Regions from separate parts of the Nodosilinea sp. AN01ver1 genome, predicted to be linked through region 1. Evidence: predicted binding sites of a transcription regulator. Region 1 holds the regulator's gene; the other holds the start of a gene.
What was found. The regulator HrcA, encoded in region 1, represses chaperone genes, less so after heat shock. The targets are predictions, from matches to a motif close to TTAGCACTCNNNANTNNNGAGTGCTAA.
Positions count from the first base shown of each region.

Region 2: a site for HrcA is predicted at 5,155-5,181, ahead of groES (co-chaperone GroES). Genes of this name have one in related genera too.

Region 1 covers NZ_JBNXVS010000004.1:19,253-30,253, reverse strand. Annotated here, with positions in the region: gene ACQ4N7_RS05350 (phosphoketolase) at 1-17, shown strand, start outside; gene ACQ4N7_RS05345 (Tic22 family protein) at 157-903, opposite strand; tRNA gene ACQ4N7_RS05340 (tRNA-Pro) at 1,058-1,131, opposite strand; gene ACQ4N7_RS05335 (DUF4332 domain-containing protein) at 1,226-1,639, shown strand; gene ACQ4N7_RS05330 (GNAT family N-acetyltransferase) at 1,643-2,164, opposite strand; gene ACQ4N7_RS05325 (hypothetical protein) at 2,609-3,325, shown strand; gene ACQ4N7_RS05320 (alpha/beta fold hydrolase) at 3,366-4,262, shown strand; gene ACQ4N7_RS05315 (Crp/Fnr family transcriptional regulator) at 4,989-5,723, shown strand; gene ACQ4N7_RS05310 (LysR family transcriptional regulator) at 5,720-6,742, opposite strand; gene ACQ4N7_RS05305 (hypothetical protein) at 7,007-7,780, shown strand; gene ACQ4N7_RS05300 (2Fe-2S iron-sulfur cluster-binding protein) at 7,867-8,352, shown strand; gene hrcA (heat-inducible transcriptional repressor HrcA) at 8,433-9,527, shown strand; gene ACQ4N7_RS05290 (DUF4126 domain-containing protein) at 9,567-10,130, shown strand; gene hemH (ferrochelatase) at 10,321-11,001, opposite strand, start outside.
Region 2 covers NZ_JBNXVS010000023.1:80,940-91,940, reverse strand. Annotated here, with positions in the region: partial or broken gene ACQ4N7_RS17870 (GMC oxidoreductase) at 1-64, shown strand, start outside; gene ACQ4N7_RS17865 (protein kinase domain-containing protein) at 401-2,092, shown strand; gene ACQ4N7_RS17860 (hypothetical protein) at 2,201-2,815, shown strand; gene groL (chaperonin GroEL) at 2,897-4,528, opposite strand; gene groES (co-chaperone GroES) at 4,759-5,070, opposite strand; gene ACQ4N7_RS17845 (DMT family transporter) at 5,439-6,341, shown strand; gene ACQ4N7_RS17840 (SGNH/GDSL hydrolase family protein) at 6,415-7,887, shown strand; gene ACQ4N7_RS17835 (hypothetical protein) at 8,030-8,236, opposite strand; gene ACQ4N7_RS17830 (putative bifunctional diguanylate cyclase/phosphodiesterase) at 8,562-10,478, shown strand; gene ACQ4N7_RS17825 (Glu/Leu/Phe/Val family dehydrogenase) at 10,875-11,001, shown strand, end outside.

The DNA.
Region 1 (11,001 bases):
AGGCGCTGCTGCCCTAACTTCATAGATTAATCGCTACTTGAGCCCAAGAGTCAAGAAAGCGGGGAGGCATATGCCTCCCCGCTTTCTAAGTAGCGCATCTACCGTGATGCTTTAAACGCGATGCTGAACCCCTGACTCAAACGTCTGGATGGACCATTAGGGTTGAGGAGGTGCTTCGGCTTCCTGGGCGCGAATGTAGTTCAATACCTCTGTGGACGGAAACAGCCGCACCTGATCTAGCTGAGCGTCGAGTTCTGGGTCGTCGTTGCTGGTCATGGTAGCCAGCAGCCACTCTAAAGAGAGCACCTGAACCACCACGTTGTCGGCTGCCTCAGCGTTGGTCTCTTGATAGCGATCGAGCAGGGTCTGCAAATCGTTGCGCGAGAAGAACATGGGTAACGAGGCTTCACCGTCTTGATTGATAGTCAGATAAGGACCATCGGCACCCTGGCGGGCAATAAACAGTGGCACCCCCTGAAAATCAGACTGCAGCTGGGTTGCCGTCTCTAGCTCACCGCCAATGGGCAGATACAGTAGGGGCACTTCCTCACTATCGCTGAGCACGGTTTCCTGGTAGAGCGTACCCAGGTCAACCAGAGCCACTTCAGCGCTAGGGTCTTCTTCTTGAGCGCGGGCTAAAAATTCTTCAGCGGCGGCCCCGTCGATAAATACAACTGGCACTTTCACTTCTTGGTCATTGACCTCAGCGGCCGCCGTGAGGGGTTGGCCATCGGAGTTCAAAATAATGAAGACTGGCACCTGTTCGAGCTTGTCGACAATGGCCTCTTCACCTAGGGCAACGGCGGGCAGGGGCATTACCAGGCCACCCCCTAGCAGGCTGCCGCTAACCAAGGCGGTAATCAGGGGGAGAGGCCGTAAAAGGGAGGAAAATAGCTGTTGCATAGGGATTTCGTCGCAGTTAACGGTAAGGGGGGGTGGGCGGATGAGCGTCAATATGACTGAATTACTGACTATAGATACTACAGACTAGAGGCTGTTTGCATAGCGATCTGTGCCAGTCGTGCTAACCGCCCAGGCCAAACCCCTATATTCAAAATCGGGATGACAGGATTTGAACCTGCGACATCCTGCTCCCAAAGCAGGCGCGCTACCAAGCTGCGCTACATCCCGTAGTTCACGTCACCAGTATAGCCTGCTTTTTTGCTCAACCGTCATCGCCGATAGCTGTTCCCGCTGACGCTGCTCTGTTTGTTACGATGGGCCTATGGCTATTTCTGCTTACCGCTTAGATCAACTGCCTGGCCTGAGCCCCACCCATGCCCACAACATGGCTCAGCTGGGCTTAACCAGCACTGATCATCTCCGTCGCTATGGAGCTTCTGTGACGCGTCGCCAAAACCTGGCGCAAAAGATGCAGGTGCCGCTGCGCTATGTCACGAAGTGGGTGATTTTGGCTGACTTAGCCCAGGTGCCGGGGGTGGGTTGTCAGTTCAACGGGTTGCTGCTACATGCCGGTATCATGTCTGTGGCTCAGCTGGCAGACTGTACCGCTCAGGGGCTCTACACACGGCTGCGGCGACTACATGTGGCTACCCTACAGCGCAATGACCTTTGCCCCAGTGCCGACCAGGTCAGTCTGTGGATTCAGCAGGCCAGGGCCATTGCTAGAGTGTCTTGAGCGCTAGTCCGGGTACCAGAACATACCTTTAATGCCTTCGGGATCGGGCATAAAGCCAAGCCCTTTGTAAAACTCGACGACCTGAGGGTCGGCAAACAGCGTTACGTTGCTGATGTCTTCGCTGCGCAACTTTTTGATCAGCTGGCGCATGAGTTCTTTGCCCAGGCCGCGCCCTTGAAAATCAGGGTGCACCACCACATCCCAAATGGTGGCGTTGAAGGCGTGGTCAGAGGTGGCGCGAGAAAAGCCCACCAGACGGCGGCGTGAGCCCCGCTGCTCCCACATGGTAACGACGAGATAGCTGTGCTGAATCGCTTTTTTGACCTTGCGGATAGGACGCCGGGCCCAGCCCACGGCATTGCACAGCTCTTCAAGCTCGTAGAGGTCGAGGTCGCGATCGGTGCTAAATACAATAGCGGACCCTTCCCCTTGCTCGGGTAGGGCCTCTAAAACGGTACTCGCCGACCTTGTCTCTCCAGCCGAAGCGTCATCAGACCCGACAAAAAGACTTTTCCAAAAACCCATGCAGGCCCTTTCTGATAGTGAAATGGGACAGCGTTCGTTGGCACCAGCTTAAGCCTCTAAATAACGCCGCACAAAAGCTACAGCTAAGGCTAAACTTAGGGCTGAACACCGTTTCTCATAGTATATCTCCATAAAAACCCGATGCCTTCGATGAGATCGAGATTTGTGCAGACCGGCTTGGGGAAGGGTCCTTCTGTTCACTCTAGGGTGCGATCGCCCCAACGACTGACGGGTTAGAGATGCTCGGCCCCTGAGTGGATTGACGGGTAGAGTCAGACCTTAGAAATCCCTGAGGATCAAGTAGATAGGGCGATCAGCCTGGGCGTTTTCTCTGTCGACAGCGGCTGCTAAAAGCGTTACGACGGGGGTATGTTATTGCTTGGCTAGGGTTTCCTGATGCGGCAGATGCTAACGTTACCTCCATGGAGTTCCGTCCTTCCAACCATGGCCGCTGGCTTAAACCCCTCTACGGTTGAGCTACTGAAGCGTTTCAACCGCGCCTTTCCGCAATTCTATGAGCAGTTTGTCAGCAGCGAGATTCAGCTGCAGAATCTGCGCTTGGCCTACCAGCTTTACAAGCAGCGCAAGGCTGTTCTTGACATCAAGCCCGAGGGCAGCAAGAGCGCGCTGCACTTTGTCTACCGCAACCAGTCGTTTTTGCTCAGCGATATTTTTGGCGTATTGGCCGCCTACGGCCTGACAATTCATAACCTCAGTCTCTATGGGCAAATCTATCCGCCCATGCTGGTGTTTATCAAGCTGGTGGTATCGCGGGGTGGCCAGGCGCTGAGTCCTAAAACGACTGAAAATGTCTGTCGGGCGATTCAAGAAACTCTGGCGGGGCATTTCGAAGTCGAAGAAATGCTGACCGTAGAATTTAATTTGGATGCGGGCCTGGAGCGAGTAGAAACTGAGTTTTACGTCGATCCAGTCTTTCATTTGCCAGCTCTGCTGATTGAGGCCGATAACCAACCAGGCCTCTTCTATAAGGTGATGTACGCCATTTGGCAGGAAGATTTGCTGGTGGTCAACGCCAACCTGCTGGTATGGCGGGGGCGTACTCGCCTGATTCTGTATCTGCTGGGCCCTAACGAGAGTCTAATTCCAGACTATCTGGGCCAAAAAATTGCTGAGGGCATGCGCTACCGCCTCATGGGCTAGGGTACGATGGTCAAAGACCGGCCTCAGAGGGCATTGGCCCATGGCTACTACTACAGTTTTTGGCGTACCCCACTATTACGAGCTCACTGCCGCCAGGAAAACTCCGGCACTGGTCTTCATTCATGGCTGGCTGCTGAGTCATCGGTACTGGCAGCCTGTCATCGAGCGGCTAGCACCTGACCACACCTGCTTGGCCTACGACCTGCGCGGGTTCGGCGAATCGCGCTACGGGCTCGACCAGTACAGACCTGGATTACCTGCTGAGGTTAAAGCTCTGGGGGCTTCGGCCTCGCCCTACGGGCTAGGGGCCTATGCTCGTGATCTGGCGGCGCTGCTAGAGCAGCTCGATCTTGGTCCGGTATGGCTGGTGGGCCATTCGCTGGGAGGCAGCATTGCGCTCTGGATGGCTCACTGCTACCCGCAGCAGGTGCAGGGGGTGGTTTGCCTCAATGCCGGCGGCGGTATTTATCTGGAGCGCGAGTTCCAGCAGTTTCGCCAGGCGGGCCAGTACATTGTCGGCTGGCGGCGTGCCTGGTTGCGCTACACCCTGCTACCGCTGCTGCTGACCCGGATGATGGTGCATCGGCCTTTAGACTACAGCTGGGGCCGCGATCGCTGCCTTGACATGCTGCAGGCCGATACCGCCGCGGCCTTGGGCACCTTGCTAGAGTCAACTACCGAGGCGGAGGTTCACCTCCTGCCCAGACTCGTAGCGGCCCTTCAGCCGCCAGTGTATTTTGTGGCCGGTCGCCAAGACCAGGTGATGAATTTACGCTATGTGCAGCACCTAGCAGGCTATTTGCCGACCAGGCCGGGCCATAGCCCAGTGATTGAGATTGAAAACTGCGGCCACCTGGCAATGGTAGAACAGCCTCAGGTCGTGGCCAAGGTGCTGCAAGATCTGCTGCACACCGCTTCATTGTTGTCTTTAACCTAATCCTTAATCTCAGCTGTAGTAATCCAGGCTGTAGCTCAGCACATAGATTTGCGGAGCAGTTGGCGTTAACTTAACTACGCTTGGGCAGCTATGAAGCGGGCTACCCGACCAACAGGAATAATCTAAAACTTAGCTACAAAACAAAAGAGATGCCGACGACTGGCCGTGTTTCGTCTCGGCATCTCTTCTGGTTCGCTCCTCACACAATTGAATTATATGATCAGGGTGAGGGAATGTCACCCCTAAAAACTACTTTGAATGAACAGTATTTCTTATGAGAGACGGGCTTCAATTGGGGCCAGGGCTACACTGGTCTAAACCGGGCGCTTTAGCTAAGGTCTTCAATCCGCTGCGGTGATCACTGAAGCGGATCACTGTCACTTTAAGGATCCAAAGTTGACTCTGGTTCCTGAGAAGGGCTCCAAAAAATACGGGATCTCTGTATTAGTATTGGATGGTTTACGTAGCTTTCACGATGACAAATCTCTGAAAACCAAGTAGATAAGCTTTCTTTGGTCGTGGCGGGAGTCCTGCTTTGGGGCTGAACTCTGGTCTCAAAGGGTGAGTCGATAAAGGCTACAGGGTCGTCTTTGACTGAACGAGGGGTATGTCTACCTGGTCTGCGCGGCTGATTTGGTTTATGATGCTGCGATTCTGTGCGATCGCGCCTTCTCCCTAGCGTTTACCCCATGGTCATGGTCTGTACCGTCTAACCCAGCTATTGCTATGCAATCATCCCAACGCCCCGATCATGCCCGACCGTTCTTGACCTGGCAACGCATTACCGACTGGGCCCACGCCCACTACCGGGCCAGAACCTTCAATAAAGACGAGCGTATTCCCACTCGGTCTGGGCTGTTGTATTTGGTAGAACGCGGTGCCGTACGCCTAGTCGGTACGGCTCAAGGAGCCACTCCAGATTTGGTCAGCCCCGACCTCGACGACGTGACCGATGAAGAGGGGGCTACCTCCCTAGCTTTGGGACTGAGCGAAGAGGCTTTCTTGGGTTTTGTTGGAGCGGGTCAGCCCTTCGAAATCGTGGCTCAGTCGCCTTTCCTGTTGCAGAGCTTTGCCCACGTCGATCAAACTACAGTTCTCTGGCTCTACTGGAGTGACTTAGACAACTGGCCGCACTTTCGGCGCGAGGTGCTTGACGCCTTTCGCTACCAGCATCAGCGTAAGCTGCTGTGGCTCAGCACCCTGGGGCAGCGCCGCACCATCGATCGCCTGCTGGGCTTTCTAACCCTGCTGATTGAAGAGTTTGGCGAACCCTGCGAGTCGGGCTACTACCTGCCCTGGTCGCTCACCCACGCTCAGATCGGCAGCGCCATCGGCTCTACTCGGGTCACCGTGACTCGCCTGATGGGCAAACTCCGCCAGCGCAAGCTCATTCATATCTACAAAGATGGGCTGATCGCCATTCCCAGCGATCAGAGTACAGCCCGTGAGGCTTTGGGCTAGGGGGTAGGGTACAGGGGCTCGGGAGGCAGCGACGTCGGCTTGACCCCGTTCTTGTCGGCCCCATTCTTGTCAGCGCCGATGGGCTTGAAGTTGAGGGGCAGATTGGTAAACTGCGGCAAAATTTCGGCGGTAAAGGCGGCAGCGGCCTTGGAGCGGTAGCGGTTGGGGTTGAAAATGACCGAGAGGGTGCGGTTGACCACCACCGAATCAATCTTAGCCCGGTGCAGTACGCCCATCTGTAGCTCTTTCTCGATCGCAGAGTTAGACACAAAGGCCACCCCCAGCCCCGACTGCACTGCCGTTTTGATCGCTTCAATGGAGTTCAGCTCCATCTCAATTTTGAGGCGACGGGTTTCGATGCCGCAGCGGGTCAACACCTGGTCAATTACTTTACGAATGGTCGACTGGGAGTCGAGGGCAATGAAGTGCAGCTTGTAGAGGTCTTCGCGCTGAATCACCGCCTGACTGGCCAGCGGGTGAAACATCGGCATAATCAGTGCGAGTTCGTCCTCGGCGTAGGGCACTCTCTCTAAAGAGTCCTGTAGCTCGGGAGGAAGCTCACCACCAATAATGGCCAGGTCAACCTGACCATTGGCCACGCTCCAGGCGGTGCGGCGAGTGGAGTGTACGTGCAGCTGCACTGCCACGTCGGCGTACTTTTGCCGAAACATACCAATCATGCGGGGCAGAAGGTAGGTGCCTGTGGTCTGGCTAGCACCAATAATCAGGGTGCCGCCCTGTAGGTTCTGGAGGTCTTCAATGGCTCGGCAGGTCTCCTGGCATAAGCTGAGAATGCGATCGCCGTAACTCAGCAGCAAATGCCCCGCTTCGGTGAGCTGTGCCCGCCTGCCACCTCGGTCAAACAGCGGTACATCCAGCTGGCGCTCCAGGTTTTGCACCTGCAGGCTAACCGCTGGCTGAGAGACATACAAACTGTCTGCCGCTCGTTTGAAACTGCCCTCCGCTGCAATGGCCTTGAGAATGCGCAGTTGGTCGAGCGTAAAAGGAAGGTCAGACATGGGCATTAACCCTAACGTACGATAATCCTGGGATGCCAACAAACCATGATAGTAGTGCAGGCCAGCCCCTGGCTGTCATCGCAACAGATGTCGCCGTAACAACCCTAGATAGACTCATGGCCTCAAGCCTAGTGTCGAATGAAGTCTGCCATCCTTAGATTACTTGGTTCAGGACATTCGACAACAAAAATTAGAGCGAGACCCCAAGGATTTATGAAACGTCAGGTGATCCAGAATGTCCTAAACTTACCCGGCATCTCTGGGATGGCGCTGATTGATGGGCGCAACCGACCCTTCTTTTTTGGGCCAGACATCAGCCTCAACTCCCATCAGCAGGATGCTCTCGCCCAGGGTATTCAGCAGGTGGTCGACACGACTCCGGCCCATTTCGATACCTTTTCGTTTCGGTTTGCCAACCAGCTCACCCACATCTATAAGCTTGAGCAGGGGTTGATTCTGCTGGTGCTGGTCACCGATCAAATGCCCCTCACCGACTACCGCACCGCCATCGGTCAGCTGAAGGCTACCCTGATCGAAGCTCCCCACAACGCTGTACCTACCTTTCGGCTGCTGGCTGGCTGCGTTACCCTGGGCAGCAGCGCTAGCACCACCGACCCCGCTGCGGCGCTTTCTCCGTCCCTCTCCCCTGCTGAGGGAGCTCAGCCTGAGCCAGCGGGCTCTAAACCGGGTACCCTAGCTCCAGGCCTACAGGAGGTGATAGCGGCCCTCAATCATCTCAGCAATGGGGCTACTCAGTATCTGGGCAAAACCATTGTCATCAACACCTGGAAGCAGTCTCGCCCGGCCCACCCCTGGCTAGAGCAGTTTGAGGTTCAGCGAGATGGCTACTTCGCCGCTGCCGCCCAGGGCCAGCTGCCGCTAACGGCGGAACAGCACCAGTGGATTAAGGACTGGGTTGCGGCCTTTATGGGGCGTGGTGGCAGAACCATCCGCAATTTTCAGGCCCTGGCGAGTAGTCGGCTTACTTCCCAGGAACAGGCCCTTTTGCTCGATCTCCCGTCTTCCCAGGACGGCTGAGCTTCAGGTGAGCCAGTGGCTCCGAGGTGGTGCTACCGCAGCCTGCCCAGGTGTTTCGTCTAGTCCTTATAACCCCCTTCTACCCCATGGCTAAAACCGTTCGCCTAGAGCCCATCGCCCAAGAAACCTCCGTTGAAACCAACGGCAACCTGCTATCGGTCTTGCTCAACAAAGATCTAGATGTGTTGAAAGAGTGTGGCGGTCGGGGCATGTGCGCCACCTGCCATATCTATGTGCAGTCGGGTATGGAGGCGTTGACCCCCATTAACCGCCGTGAGCAGCGGACGCTGGAAGTGATTACCTCCTGCAAGCCCAACTCGCGGCTGGCCTGCCAGGCCCGGGTGGTCGCCAACGGGGTGGTGGTCGAGCTGCCGCCGGGTATGTACGTTAACTCGCTGCAGGACATCGAGGCGTTGATTGGTCGGCGGGCCGATCAAGATCTGCTGCACCCGATTACAGGCGAGGTGCTGGTTGAGCAGGGCAAGCTGATTACGCGATCGGTGATTAGTCAGCTAGAGAAAACGGCTAGCTTTAAAGTGGGTGAGTTCTTTAGCCAGAGCAAAGATTTATAGGTCTACAGTTCATGGCCGAACCCCATAGAACATCTGTTATGGTAGGGCAATGCCGTAGTTGAGTTTTATACCAACCCCCTATGGACTCTGCTCTTTCCCTGAGTGCTCGCCACGAGCAGGTGCTACAGGCCACGATTCGTCACTATATTGCTACAGCAGAGCCGGTTGGGTCGCGGGCCTTGGCCCAGGAGTACGACCTGAAGGTAAGCCCAGCGACGGTGCGCAACACCATGGGCCTGCTGGAGAAATACGGCCTCCTTTACCAGCCCCACACCTCGGCGGGGCGAGTGCCTTCGGATTTTGGCTATCGGCTGTACGTTGATCGGCTGATGTCGCCCTCCACGCGGGTGGGGCGGCGGGTGGATGCTGCCCTGTCGGAGGAGCTGGACTGGGTGGGGCGCAGCCTGGAGTCGCTGCTGCGATCGGCCACCCAAATTTTGGCCCAAATCAGCGGCTATTTGGCCCTGATTACGGTGCCCCAGTCGAGTAGCGCGATTATTCGCCACATTCAGCTGGTGGCGGTAGATGGGGAGCAGGTGCTGATGGTGGTGCTGCTCGACTCGCTGGCGACCCAATCGGTGGTAGTGCAGCTGCCGGCGTTGCTGGGAGAACCGACTCAGCCGACGGAGGAACTGGGCCGTCGTCACCTCGAAATTTTGTCGAATTTTCTGAGTCACCACCTGCGGGGAAGGCCGCTGGCCGATGTGGCTACGCTGAACTGGGGCGATCTCGATGCTGATTTTCAGCACTACGGAGCGCTACTCTGCCAGGCGCTGGACAATCTGGCGCGGCGATCGCGGGCACCAGAAACGCCCCAGCTGGTGATTAGCGGTCTGTCGGAGGTGCTGCGCCAGCCCGAGTTTTCCGATGCCCAGCGAATTCAGTCGATTGTGCGGCTGCTGGAAGAAGGCCAGTCGCAGCTGTGGCCCCTGTTTTTTGACACTCCGCCCGTGGCAAGCCAAACGCTCAACGGCGTGGATGTGAAGGTTTGGATTGGGGCTGAGAACCCGCTAGAGCCCATGCAGGGCTGTGCGCTGGTCGTGTCGAACTACACTCGCTGCGACGCTTCTGTGGGCAGTGTGGGTGTACTGGGCCCCACCCGCATGGTCTACGAAAACGCTGTGGCCGTGGTCAAGGCGGCGGCAGACTACCTATCGACTGCCCTCAGCGCGTAGGGGTATCCCGAGTATGGCCCCAGTTGGGCAGGGAATGCCGTGATTATCACTGAACTGCTGGCAATTTTGTCGATCGCGGCGGCGACGGGGCTACGGTTGGCCCTGCCCCTGCTGCTGATTGGGCTGATGTCTGGCCCGCAGCTCTGGTCTAACGTGCCGCTGCTGTCGCGTCTGCCCCCAGCCCTGGTGTTGGGGATACTGGCCATCTGGTCTATGGCCGAGCTGATGCTGTCAAAAGATCGCTACAGCCAGCGTTTCTTTCAGATTCTTGAGCTGTTTTTGAGTCCTGGGGTAGGTGCCCTGGCCGGTTTGGCCGTAGCTAGAACCTTTGGCCTAGACGGCTGGATTAACCTGCTGATTGGCCTGATTAGCGGTCTATTAGCCCTGGTCATTCAGCTGCTGCAGGTGGGCTGGTTCTACCGCCCCCGCCGCCCGCCGCTGTGGCTTTTCTTTGTGGTAGATGGGCTTTGTATTGTGCTGGCGGTGCTGGCCTTTGATGCTCCTAACCAGGGGGGGATTATTGCGCTGCTGCTGCTGTGGCTGGTGATTCGAACGTCGTACCTGTGGCGGCACTGGCCGCGACGCTCAAAGCCGAAGCCCTAATACGGCTAGGGCATCAGGGCCTGGGGTTAAACGGCATGAGATGTAATGGTCCGGGGCACAAACCTTAGGGCGTACCACAATTGTGGCTAAAAGCTCGGTACATCAAGCCTTGCCACGCCCGACCAAAACGACAAGCTAGGGGCTGTAACCCTTGATTTTGGAACGTTTAGCAGCCATTTGATGACAGTCCTTAGAGAATGCCCACGAAGTGCAGGGGGCCGCGACCGCTGACCAGCTCCAGCAGTAGGGCTAAAAAGCCCACCATAGCCAGACGCCCGTTCCACACCTCGGCGACGGGGGTGAGGCCCCAGGCCGATCGCTCCTGGGGGTAAATCTTGACCTTTTTGTCGGGGTGCACCACATCGGAGAAAAGCTGGCGGGGGGCGGCCAGGGCTTCATTGACCATATCGGCCATATCGGTGATAAATCGGGGATGGGTGTTGAGGGCCGGCACCCGATGGAAGCCCGGGATCCCGGCCTCGTGGGCAATCTCCCGGTACTCCATGTCGATTTCTTGCAGGGTTTCGATGTGCTCGGAGACGAAACTGATGGGCACCACGACCAGGTCTTTAACGCCCTGCTGGGCCAGCTGCTCGATCGCATCTTCGGTGTAGGGCTGGAGCCATTCCACTGGTCCCACCCGGCTTTGATAGGCCAGGGTGTAGGGGTTGGGGCGATCGAGCGCCTGCATGATCAGCTCGGTGCAGTGCTGAATTTCGCGCTGGTAGGGGTCGCCCGCCTCTTCGACGTAACTCACGGGTACACCGTGGGCGCTAAAGAAAATGTGGGCCTGGTCGGGATTGTCGAGCTTGTCGAGCTCTTTGGCAATCAGGTCGGCCATGGCCTCGGTATAGCCGGGGCGATCGTACCA
Region 2 (11,001 bases), on a different contig from region 1:
CCCGACGCTGACTCTGGCCGCCCTAGCGATTCGTCTGGCGGAACACCTGAAGGAGGTGGTGTAGACAGTCCACCCGTTTCGGCCCTTGCCCCCCCTACAGGGCAAAGATCCCTAGCGCCCTGTAGGGTGGGCAATGTCCACCCTCATCCCAGGCAAGAACAAGAATTACGAATTGAGCTGCCTGCCGCGATCGCGCTTTTCATCATCGCCCCCTTCCCATTCACCCCAGGCCCAGTATTTCCACCCCCAGGAACCTATTGATGGCCTCAGCAGTCAGCATAAAGCTTGGCCAGGGTTTCCCCTGTTTCGGGTATGCCGCTGAGCGCTAACCCTAAGGGGGTTACCGGCATCTACTCAGTACCGTCTATAGTTCATAGATTGACTACTTTTGCCGATGGCTATGACCGCTTCGTTTCCCAACTCTCAACCCGAGTCAAGACCGCTGGGGGGTCGCTACCACATCGTGCAGCCCCTGGGCTCGGGGGGCTTTGGGCAAACCTTTAGCGCCCAAGATCTGCACCTGCCGGGGCACCCGATCTGCGTGGTAAAGCAGCTCAAGCCCCAGGTCAGCAGCGCCGAAGAACTGCAAACGGCGCGGCGACTGTTCGACACCGAGGCCCAGACCCTCTATAAGCTGGGGTCGCATCCGCAGATTCCGGGGCTGCTGGCCCACTTTGAGGAAGACCAGGAATTTTACCTGGCCCAGGAATACATCGAAGGTCATTCCCTGGCCGACGAGTTGGGCACGCCCTGGAATGAGGCCCAGGTGGTCACCTTTCTGGGCGATCTGCTGGGGATTTTGGCTTTTGTGCACAGCCACGGCGTGATTCACCGCGATATCAAGCCCTCAAATTTGATTCGCCGTGCCAGTGATAAGCGCATCGTGCTAATTGATTTTGGCGCGGTCAAGCAGGTCAGCAACCAGGCCACGGCCCTGCGATCGCATCTCAGCCACACCATTTCGATCGGCACCCAGGGATATATGCCCAGCGAGCAGGTGGCCGGGCGGCCCCAGTTTAGCAGCGATATCTACGCGGTCGGCATCTTGGGCATTCAGGCCCTGACCGGGTACCCCCCCACTGAGCTGCACCCCGACCCCCACAGCGGCGAGCTGGAGTGGCAGCATTATGCGCCCAAGGCCGATCCGGCCCTGCTGGAAGTGTTGGATACCATGGTGCGCTACGACTTTCGCACCCGCTACACCACCGCCGCTGAGGCTCTGGCGGCGCTGCGAGGCTTGCCGCCCCAGCTAAGGCGGTACGTTCCAGCGGCGGCTTCATCCCCCGGTCAGACTCCCCGGACTACCGTCCCCACTGTGGCGGTCGGGCGTCGTCGCGAGCGCACTCAGCTCACGACTCCCCAGGCGACAGCCCCCCAGGCGACCGCTCGGCGGCCAAAGACTGCTCTACCGCTGTGGCTGCCGCTGGTGGCGGGGGCTGGCGTGGCGATCGCGGCCCTGCTGGGCTGGCAGATGTGGCGATCGGCGTCCTCACCCGATGCTGAAACCCCCGCAGTCGCAACAACTCCCACAGACCCGGCTGCGATCGACAATGAGCCGGAGACCGCAACGACACCTACCGATGCGGGTAATGAGGGTGATGAGGGTGATGAGGGGACCGACCCGGTAGCTGAACCCGCTGCGGTTGAACCAGAGGAACCCGCCTCGCCGGAGCCTGAGGCACCCACGCCGCCGGAGCCCGTCGCCGCTGAATCTTCCGAAGCCGCTGAAGATGTCCCTGCGCCTCCAGAGTCGGGGGGTGAGCTGACGACCGGGGCGGCTCAGGCAACCGTGGGCAGCTTGTATAGCTACGTGTCTAGCAAATCATGGGATGCGGCGCGATCGCAGTTTGGCGGCTCTCTGGCGCAGCAGTTTGACCCCGGCTTTTTCGCCCAGTTCGATCGCGTCTCGGTTGAAAACCTGCGGGTGACCGGGCAAACCGCCGATACCGTCGAGCTGGTGGGCGAGAACACCTACGTTTACCCCGATGGCTCGACCCAGCGAGAAGAGCGATCGTTCACGGTGCAAATGCAGGACGGGCAGCCCCGGATTGTAGGCTCCAGCTTTAGAGGAGTATTGCAGTCTCGACAATGAGGTGTAGCTAGGGTTGCAAGCCTAAAGAAATGAGCAGCGGCCATGCGATCGCCAGAATTTGCCGTAGTCTGGATGGACTAGCTTTTGTATCGTTAGCGACCTTTTTGCATGCCTCAACAACTTTTCCGTCTTTCTGCGCTGCTGCCCCTGGGGCTAACCCTGCTGCTGACTACGGCTGCCTGCACCCGCACGCCAGATACCGCCGACGTCAACGGCACCGAGCCAACCACCGCTGCCCCCGCCCCGGTTGACCCAGTTGAAGATACCGAGTCTCTCCTGGCGCTCTCGGGCGAAGGGCTACAGCTGGTGGGCGACCAGAGCGGCTCAACCGATACCCTCGCCTTCGGCACCGAGATAGCCGTGGTCGAAAACGCCCTTACCGAGCTGCTGGGAGAGCCTGTAGAGTCGGGAGAGAACACCGAATGCGGTTCCGGCCCGCAGATGATTACCCAGTGGCCCAACGGTCTGTCTGTACACGCCGCCGACGGCGAGTTTATCGGCTGGTCAGCAAGTCCCAGCACCGATGCCGATTTAACCACCATTGCCGGAGTGGGCGTCGGCTCAACGCGGGGTGAGCTAGAAGCGGCTTACACCATTGAGGTGACTGAGAGTTCCCTGGGCACAGAGTTTTCGACTGGCGACCTGTTTGGCATTCTCAGCTCTGCCGAACCCGATGCCACCATTGAGAACCTGTGGGCTGGAACCGTCTGTAACTTCCGCTAAACATACTAAAAAAGCCGCCCTGATTCAGGACGGCTTTTTGCTAATTAACCTTAGCTTTCGTTAGAAAGCGTCGGCGATCGCTTAGTAGTCAAAGTCGCCGCCCATGCCGGCACCTGCGGGGGCACCCTCTTTGGGTTCGGGCATATCGACGACAATGCACTCGGTAGTCAGCACCATGCCAGCGATGGAGGCCGCATTCTGCAAGGCAGAACGGGTCACCTTGGCGGGGTCAACGATACCAGCATCGAACATATCGACGAACTCGCCGTTGGCGGCGTTATAGCCAACGTTGAAGTCCTTCTCTTTGACGCGCTCGGCAATGACCGCCCCGTTTTGGCCAGCGTTTTGAGCGATGCGCATTAGAGGAGCAGCCAGGGCGCGGGCCACGATCGCAGCACCCGTGTGCTCTTCAGCGGTGAGATTGGCCTCTAGCCAGGTGGTGAGGTCGGGCACCAGGTGGGCCAGGGTGGTACCACCGCCGGGAACAATGCCCTCTTCAACCGCCGCTTTGGTGGCGTTGATGGCGTCTTCGAGGCGCAGCTTGCGGTCCTTCATCTCGGTTTCGGTGGCGGCCCCGACTTTGATCACGGCCACACCGCCAGAGAGCTTGGCCAGGCGCTCCTGCAGCTTCTCTTTGTCGTAGGTCGAGTCGGTTTCTTCGATCTGACGACGAATCTGCTCGCAGCGGGCCTTAACATCCTTCTCGTTGCCTTCGGCGACGATGGTGGTGTTGTCTTTGGTGATGGTGAGGCGGCGAGCCTGACCCAGCATGTCGAGCTTGGTGTTCTCCAGCTTGAGGCCGGTGTCTTCGGAGATCACCTGACCGCCAGTCAGCACAGCGATGTCTTCGAGCATGGCCTTACGGCGATCGCCGAACCCAGGCGCTTTCACAGCGGCCACATTCAGCACGCCGCGCAGACGGTTGACCACCAGGGTAGCCAGGGCCTCTTTCTCAATGTCTTCGGCGATGATGATCAGCGGACGGCCAGAGCGGGCAACCTGCTCCAGCACGGGCACCAGGTCCTGCACCAGGGCAATTTTCTTGTCGGTGATCAGAATGTAGGGCTCATCCAGCACCGCTTCCATGCGCTCGGTGTCGGTGACAAAGTAGGGAGAGACATAGCCCTTGTCAAAGCGCATGCCCTCGGTGACCTCCAGTTCGGTGGTCATCGACTTGCCTTCTTCCAGGGAAATGACGCCCTCGCGGCCCACTTTCTCCATGGCTTCGGCGATCATGGCACCGACTTCTTCGTCGTTACCGGCAGAGATAGAACCCACCTGGGCGATCGACTTGGAGTCGCCAACGGGGCGGGCGTGCTCGGCAATTTTGTCGACCAGGTAGGCGGTGGCTTTGTCGATGCCGCGCTTGAGGGAGATGGCGTTGGCACCAGCGGCGACGTTGCGCAGACCTTCTTTGACGATCGCGTGGGCCAGCACGGTAGCAGTGGTGGTACCGTCGCCAGCGGCGTCGTTGGTCTTAGAGGCGGCCTGACGAATCAGGGCAACGCCGGTGTTCTCGATGTTGTCTTCGAGCTCAATTTCTTTGGCGATGGTAACGCCGTCATTAACGATCTGGGGTGCGCCGAACTTTTTCTCCAGCACCACGTTGCGGCCTTTGGGGCCAAGGGTTACGGCAACGGCTTCAGCCAGGGTATCCATACCCTTTTCGAGGGCGCGACGGGCGTTTTCGTTGTAAACAATGCGCTTAGCCATAAAATCGAATTTCTCCGAGAAGAAGATAAGGAGTGAACAGAAACGTGTCGGTCACAAGGCAGCGAAAAGGGATTCTGGCGTCTTGTAGGTTGGGTAAAGCGGTAGCGAAACCCAACTAAATCAGCGTGGTCAGTGGTGGGCAGTGCCCACCCTACGCGGCCAAAATCCGAGCTTCGACTTCGCTCAGCTACCGAGCTTCGACTTCGCTCAGCTACCGAGCTAAGTTGGGTTTAGCCGAGGACGGCGAGGATGTCTTTCTCAGACAGCAGCACAAACTCGTCGCCGCCCAGCTTGATGTCGGTACCGGCATACTTGGAATAGAGCACCTTGTCGCCAACTTTGACTTCCATGGCCTGACGGCTGCCCTTGTCGTCGGCTTTGCCGGGGCCTACAGCGGTAATCTCGCCCACCTGAGGCTTTTCCTTGGCGGTGTCAGGTAGCAGAATGCCGCCAGCGGTGGTCTCTTCGGACGCACTTACTTTAATCAAAACTCGATCGGCTAGGGGCTTAACGCTAGATGCCGCCAAAGTGATAGCTGCCATACAATGCTTCTCCGGATTTGCTATTAAGACAGCGCCTGAAGCACGTACCCTACGAGATACAGGCGCACCACACAGATAAAGAGCTTAGCACTCGCAAGCTCCGAGTGCTAATCTACGGCGGAAAGGGGGGCGATCGCAACGCCGAGAGCTGTACGGGTTCCCGAACTGGGTGGATGAGTGGATGGGTGGATGGGTGGATGGGTGGACAGATGACTGTCCCTGAGCGGAGTCGAAGGGAGCGGAGTCGAAGGGAGCGGAGTCGAAGGGAGCGGAGTCGAAGGGGTGGGGGCGATCGCTGTCAGAATTAGGTTAAAAGCGATTTTTTATTTTGCACTTTTCATTTTGAACTCCGCGCAGCGGTACTCGCTATGTCTTTATTGCCCGGCCTTAAGGTTTTGCTGCCTGTGCTCACCAGTTTTTTGTTTGCGGGCAGCTTTGTGGCGGGCAAGTACACCACGGTAGAGCTGGGGCCGCTGACGACATCTCTGCTGCGCTACATGATTGCGATGGCGGTGCTGGGGCTATTAATTAGCCGTAGCGCTCAGCCTGCCAAGGCTCTGACGGTGGCGCGATCGGACTGGGGCGCGATGGTGCTTTTGGGCCTGTTTGGGGTGGTGGGCTACCACTATTTTTTCTTTAGCAGCCTGCGCTACACGGCCACGGCCAACACCGCCATCATCAACGCCTTTAATCCGGTGGTGACGGGGGTGATGGCGGCTCTATTTATTGGCGAACGGCTGACTCGCCGCCAGTACGGCGGCATTGTGCTGGCCCTGCTGGGGGTGCTGACGCTGCTGACGCGGGGCAATCTGGCCAACCTCTTAGCCCTGGAGCTAAACCGGGGCGATGGGCTGATGCTGTGCGCCGTGCTGTGCTGGGTGGTGTACTCGCTGATTATTAAACAGCTGAGCCAGCGCTACTCAGGGCTAACGATTACCTTTTACGCGGCGGTGGCAGGGGTGGGGCAGCTGCTGGTGCTGGCTGCCGCCGAGCGCTGGTGGCAGCAGCTCACCCTCATCTCCTGGAACTCGCTACTCGCCATTGTGTACATGGGCGTGGCGGCTTCGGGGGTGGCCTACCTGCTGTTTAACCTCAGCATTCAGCAAGTTGGCCCCACTCGCACCGCCAGCGTGGTCTATAGTCTGGTGCCGATCTTTGTGGCGGCGCTGGCCTGGCTATTTTTTCGCGAGCCGCTGACCGGGGCAATGGTGGCCAGCATGGGGCTAATTTTGCTGGGGGTGAATGTGGTGCTGAGTCAGCCCAAGGTGTGAGCCAGGCGTCAAATCCGGTCCGTTATTCTGTCCATAGTTCTTTTTTTCACCTAATTTTCTGCCGGGAGGCGTTATGGCATCGCTTTTGTCGCCTTTTTCAAGTTCACTCGCGGCTATTTTCGGACCGATCAATATTTTTGACAGCACCGTTTTGCTGGGTGGTTTTGGCGATGATGTGATCAACGGTGGGCCAGAAAACGAAATCTTAGCCGGTCTCTGGGGCCACAACGAGCTGTTTGGGGCTGGGGGTAACGACTGGCTGGTGGGCGGCTTTGGCGACAGCGTTCTCGACGGTGGGCCGGGCCGCAACCAGCTGATCGGCGGGCTGGGGCAAACCACCTTTGTGCTCAAAAACGATGGCCGCATTGATACGATTGTGGACTTTGCTCCGGGGAGCGATCGCCTGCGTCTGGAGGGCGGCCTGAGCTTTGGGCAAATTGCGATCGCCCAGCAGGGGGCCGATACCACAATTCGCTACCTGGGCCAGGCGGAACCCAGCGTGGTGCTGCTCAATGTCGATGCCAGCCGCCTTACGCCTGAGAGCTTTTATACCCAGGCGCTGGTGCCCAGTTTCAACGGGCTGACCGTTTTTGGCGACAGCCTGTCTGACCCCGGCAATCTGTTTGAGCTAACGGGTTTTTTCCCGCCGTTTCCCTACTTTGAGGGGCAGTTTACCAACGGCGGTATTTGGGTCGATTATTTAGCCGATGACCTCGGCTTTGAGGCCAGCCAGGTGCAAAACTTTGCCGTCGGCGGGGCAACCACGGGCCGCGACAACGGCCTTGACCCGCTAATCAGCCTGCTGACGGGCACCGAGCAAAACTTACCGGGCCTGCTCGACGAATTGGATAGCTACCTGGGCGCTTTGGGCAATGCCCCCGCCAACCCCGATGGCCTCTACGTAATCTGGGCCGGGGCCAACGATCTGTTTAACCTGCCCAGCGACCCCGCCGCCATTCCGGCTTTTTTGGCGAATGCCGTGCAGAATGTGGCCACAACCATCACCACCCTGGCTCAGCGCGGGGCCGATACCTTTTTGGTGCCCAACCTGCCCAACCTGGGCCTCACCCCTCGCGCGGCCGACGAGGGCAACAGTGCCGCGGCCACGATGCTGAGCAGCGCCTTTAATGCCGGTTTAGCCAATGCCCTCACCGCCCTGGAGCAAAATCCGCAGCTGGCCATTGACATTATTCCGGTCGATATCTTTGGCCTCACCACCGAGATTCTCGGTGCCCCCGCTGAGTTTGGTTTCACGAACGTCAGCGACCCTCTAATAGAGCAGATCGAGCTGCAAAACCCCGGCTTCTTTTGGTGGGATCAGCAGCACCCCACGACGCGGGTACACGACCTGTTGTCGGATGTCTTCCAGGTCACTCTGGCGGAGGCCGGCTATTTAGAGGCTGGGGATGCGATGCTGCCTGCGTTGGGCGCGGCAGCCCAGACAGGCGGACTGCCCCAGGGTTTAGACGGCGGTCTGGCTGTGGCCTCGAATAGCCTAGTTCCCAGTTCCCAGGAGTGGCTGGCGGTAAGTAGTGATTTGGGCTAGGCCAACCGAATGGGTTTAAAGTTCAAAGTGACATCAAACCTGAGACCTAAGGTTAACGACGGGCTTCGACTCCGCTCAGCCACCGGTAGCTGAGCGGAGTCGAAGCCCGTCTCCAAAGGGAGAAAGCCCGTGCTGTATCGGCTTAATAGCTTTCCTCGGGGGCAACGGTGTGCAGGGCCAGGTCGTGGTTGGCCTGGTTGAGGCGATCGGCGATCGCGCGTCGCCATTTAAGACTAACGGTATCGTCGGCCAGTATCTCCTGGGCCTCTTCGCGGTATAGGGCGCTTTGCACCGTATCAACTTCTTCCAGCTGCTTCAGGTGCTCAAATACTTCTTTGGGAGTTGTCATAGCAGTTGTCCTTATATAACAAAGGCTGGGCAACCTAGGCCAAACGGCTGAGGTTGCTGGCACATCTCACCATTTTCTGAGAAGCCCACCCCAACCGCTACTGTTCTAGCTGAACCTTTACGCCCCGATAAATTTTGTTGTGCTTCGCAATGGGCTGTTGCACTTGGCAGCAGCCATTCCGGCGGTGTGGCCTTCTATACAATTGGTGATTTTTCGGTACTGAATTAAATCGCTGGTAGTTAATAATTGAACGTTTACGTCTGATTGGCCATTTACAGGCCTAGGCTAAGAGCAGGCAGGGGCATGTTGTAGGAGCGAGTCAAACATGGAGATTGCGGCCAATGGGGCGATCGCGGCGGCGTATTTTGTCATTCCCCTCACGCTGCTGCCGCTGTTGCGCACCACCAAGCGAGACATTTGGCTCAACCTGCTGCTGGCGACACTCTTTATTTTTAGCTGCGGCATAGGGCATACCCTGAGTGCCCTGCACCTGCACAGCGCCCTCTGGCATTGGGTAACGGCGGGCATATCGTGGGCGGCGGTGGTGGCCTTACTGCGCAGTCAAACACGTCTGCGCTACCTGGGCGAAACCTTTAGCCTGCTAGAGGCGACCTGGGAGCAGGCCCTCACCGGCAAAGTGCTGTGCGAGCGCATGGGTGACGACCTCAAGGTGCTCAAGCTCAACCCAGCGGCCACGGCCATGACCCAAAATTTGCTCCAGCCGGGCGATCGCCTCTGCGAAAAGATGCCCTTTCACCGCCAGCAGGTTTACCCCTACGAGGTGCCGCTCATTGACCTCTACTTTGCAGCCCTCGACTCTGGCGAACCCAACCGACTGGAGTACCAGTACAAGGGCGAAATTTCTGGCTGGTATATGACCCTGGTGACCCCCCTATCGCCCCAGCTGCTCTATATGACCTTTGCCGAGGTCAGCGGCATGATTCACGACCCCCTGACCGGCCTCTACAACCGCCGGGTGCTGGAGATGGAGCTGGATGACTGGGAGGTCTGCCTGTTTATTGACCTCGATCGCTTTAAGCTGATCAACGACCAGCGGGGTCATTTTTTGGGGGATGAGCTGCTGAAGGCTGTGGCTGAGGTGCTGCAAGACCAGGCCCAGCGCTACGACGGCATTGCCGTACGCAACGGCGGTGACGAGTTTTTGCTGCTGCTGCCCGCCCCCGATGCCGCATCCCCCGCAGCTTGCCCTACCCCGGCGGCGATCGCCGAAGATGTGCTGAGCGATATTCTCGCCATAGAAATTGAGGGAGCCAATCTTAGCGCCTCCATTGGCGCGGCCAGCGGCACCATCGACGCGTTTCAAGAAGATGTGCCCATCAACCGGCTGCTACAGGCCGCCGAAACCGCCCTACGCGAGGCCAAACGCAACCGCCGCTCTAACCTGCCCCAGCACCGCATTCAGGTGTGGAATAGCGCCCTGGCTCGACGGCGGCTGCGCCAGATCACCCTCGAAGCCTACCTGGCGCAGCGCAGCAGCGAGCTAGAGTTTTGGCTGGCCTACCAGCCCATCTGCTGTCTGCAAACCGGCGCTATTGTCGGGGCCGAAGCCCTGATCCGGTGGGATTCTGCCCGCCTGGGCCGGGTGTCGCCGTCGGAGTTTATTCCGGTGGCCGAGGCGACGGGGCTGGTGCACCGCATTAGCGACTGGGTGCTCTGCCACGCCCTAGAGCAGCTGGCCCAGTGGCAGGAGATCTCGACCCAGTTCAACCTCTCCGTCAACATCAGCCCGCTGGAGCTAGAAGACGACGACTTCTTAGACCGCATTATGCAGCGGGTGGCGGGGGCGGGTATTGCCACCCACCACTTCGGCATTGAAATCACGGAGCGGGGCATCTACAACAACCTGGAGCGCTACCTGCAAAGCCTGCAAGAGCTGCGCGATATGGCGCTGCGGCTCAAGGTCGACGACTTTGGCATGGGCCAGTCGGGGCTGGCCCAGCTGTTGCAGTTTCGCTTCGATGAGGTCAAAGTCGATCGCTACTTTATTCCTGCCAACGCACAAAATTTGGAGAAAGTGGCAATCTGTCGGGCGATCGCCAATCTGGCAGACGGCATTAATTTTGACCTGGTGGCCGAAGGCATTGAGCATGCCGGCCAGCGCGACCTCATGCTGGGGCTGAACTACAGCTACGGCCAGGGCTATCTTTTCTCTAGACCAATAACGGCACAGAACCTGACAACACTGCTGCGGGAGGAGAGGCGGCTAGGGGTAGATGGGTAGATGGGTAGATGGGTTAGTGGCGGTCCCTGAGCGGAGTCGAAGGGGGAGCGGAGTCGAAGGGGGGAGCGGAGTCGTTTGTCCTGTGGACAGGCTTCGCCAACGCGCTAGCGTCTCCCATAGGGAGAAAGGGGATGCATGGGTAGATGGGTGGATGTTGATGCGGAGTGGCTTCCCGCAGGGTGGGGATGGATGAATGCAAAGTTCAAAATTGAAAATTCAAAATTTTGAACTTTGCATTTTGCATTTTGAACGTTCCGGAAAGCGGGCGCGAGAGTTAAACGGTAGCTTTCAATACAAAATATTGCTTTTTGGCTGAGCCGATTCGACCTGGCGGAACCTTAATAGCAGCGGTGAAATTCGCTGCTCCACACATTCCTTCACCCCTGGTGTTCGTCTATGGCCACCTCTATTTTGTCCGATGCCAACCGTCGTCTAGAGCGAGCGCTCAAGTACGTTTCGATTTCTGAGGATGCGTCTGAACGGTTGCGCTACCCCAAGGCCAGCCTCACGGTGTCGATTCCGG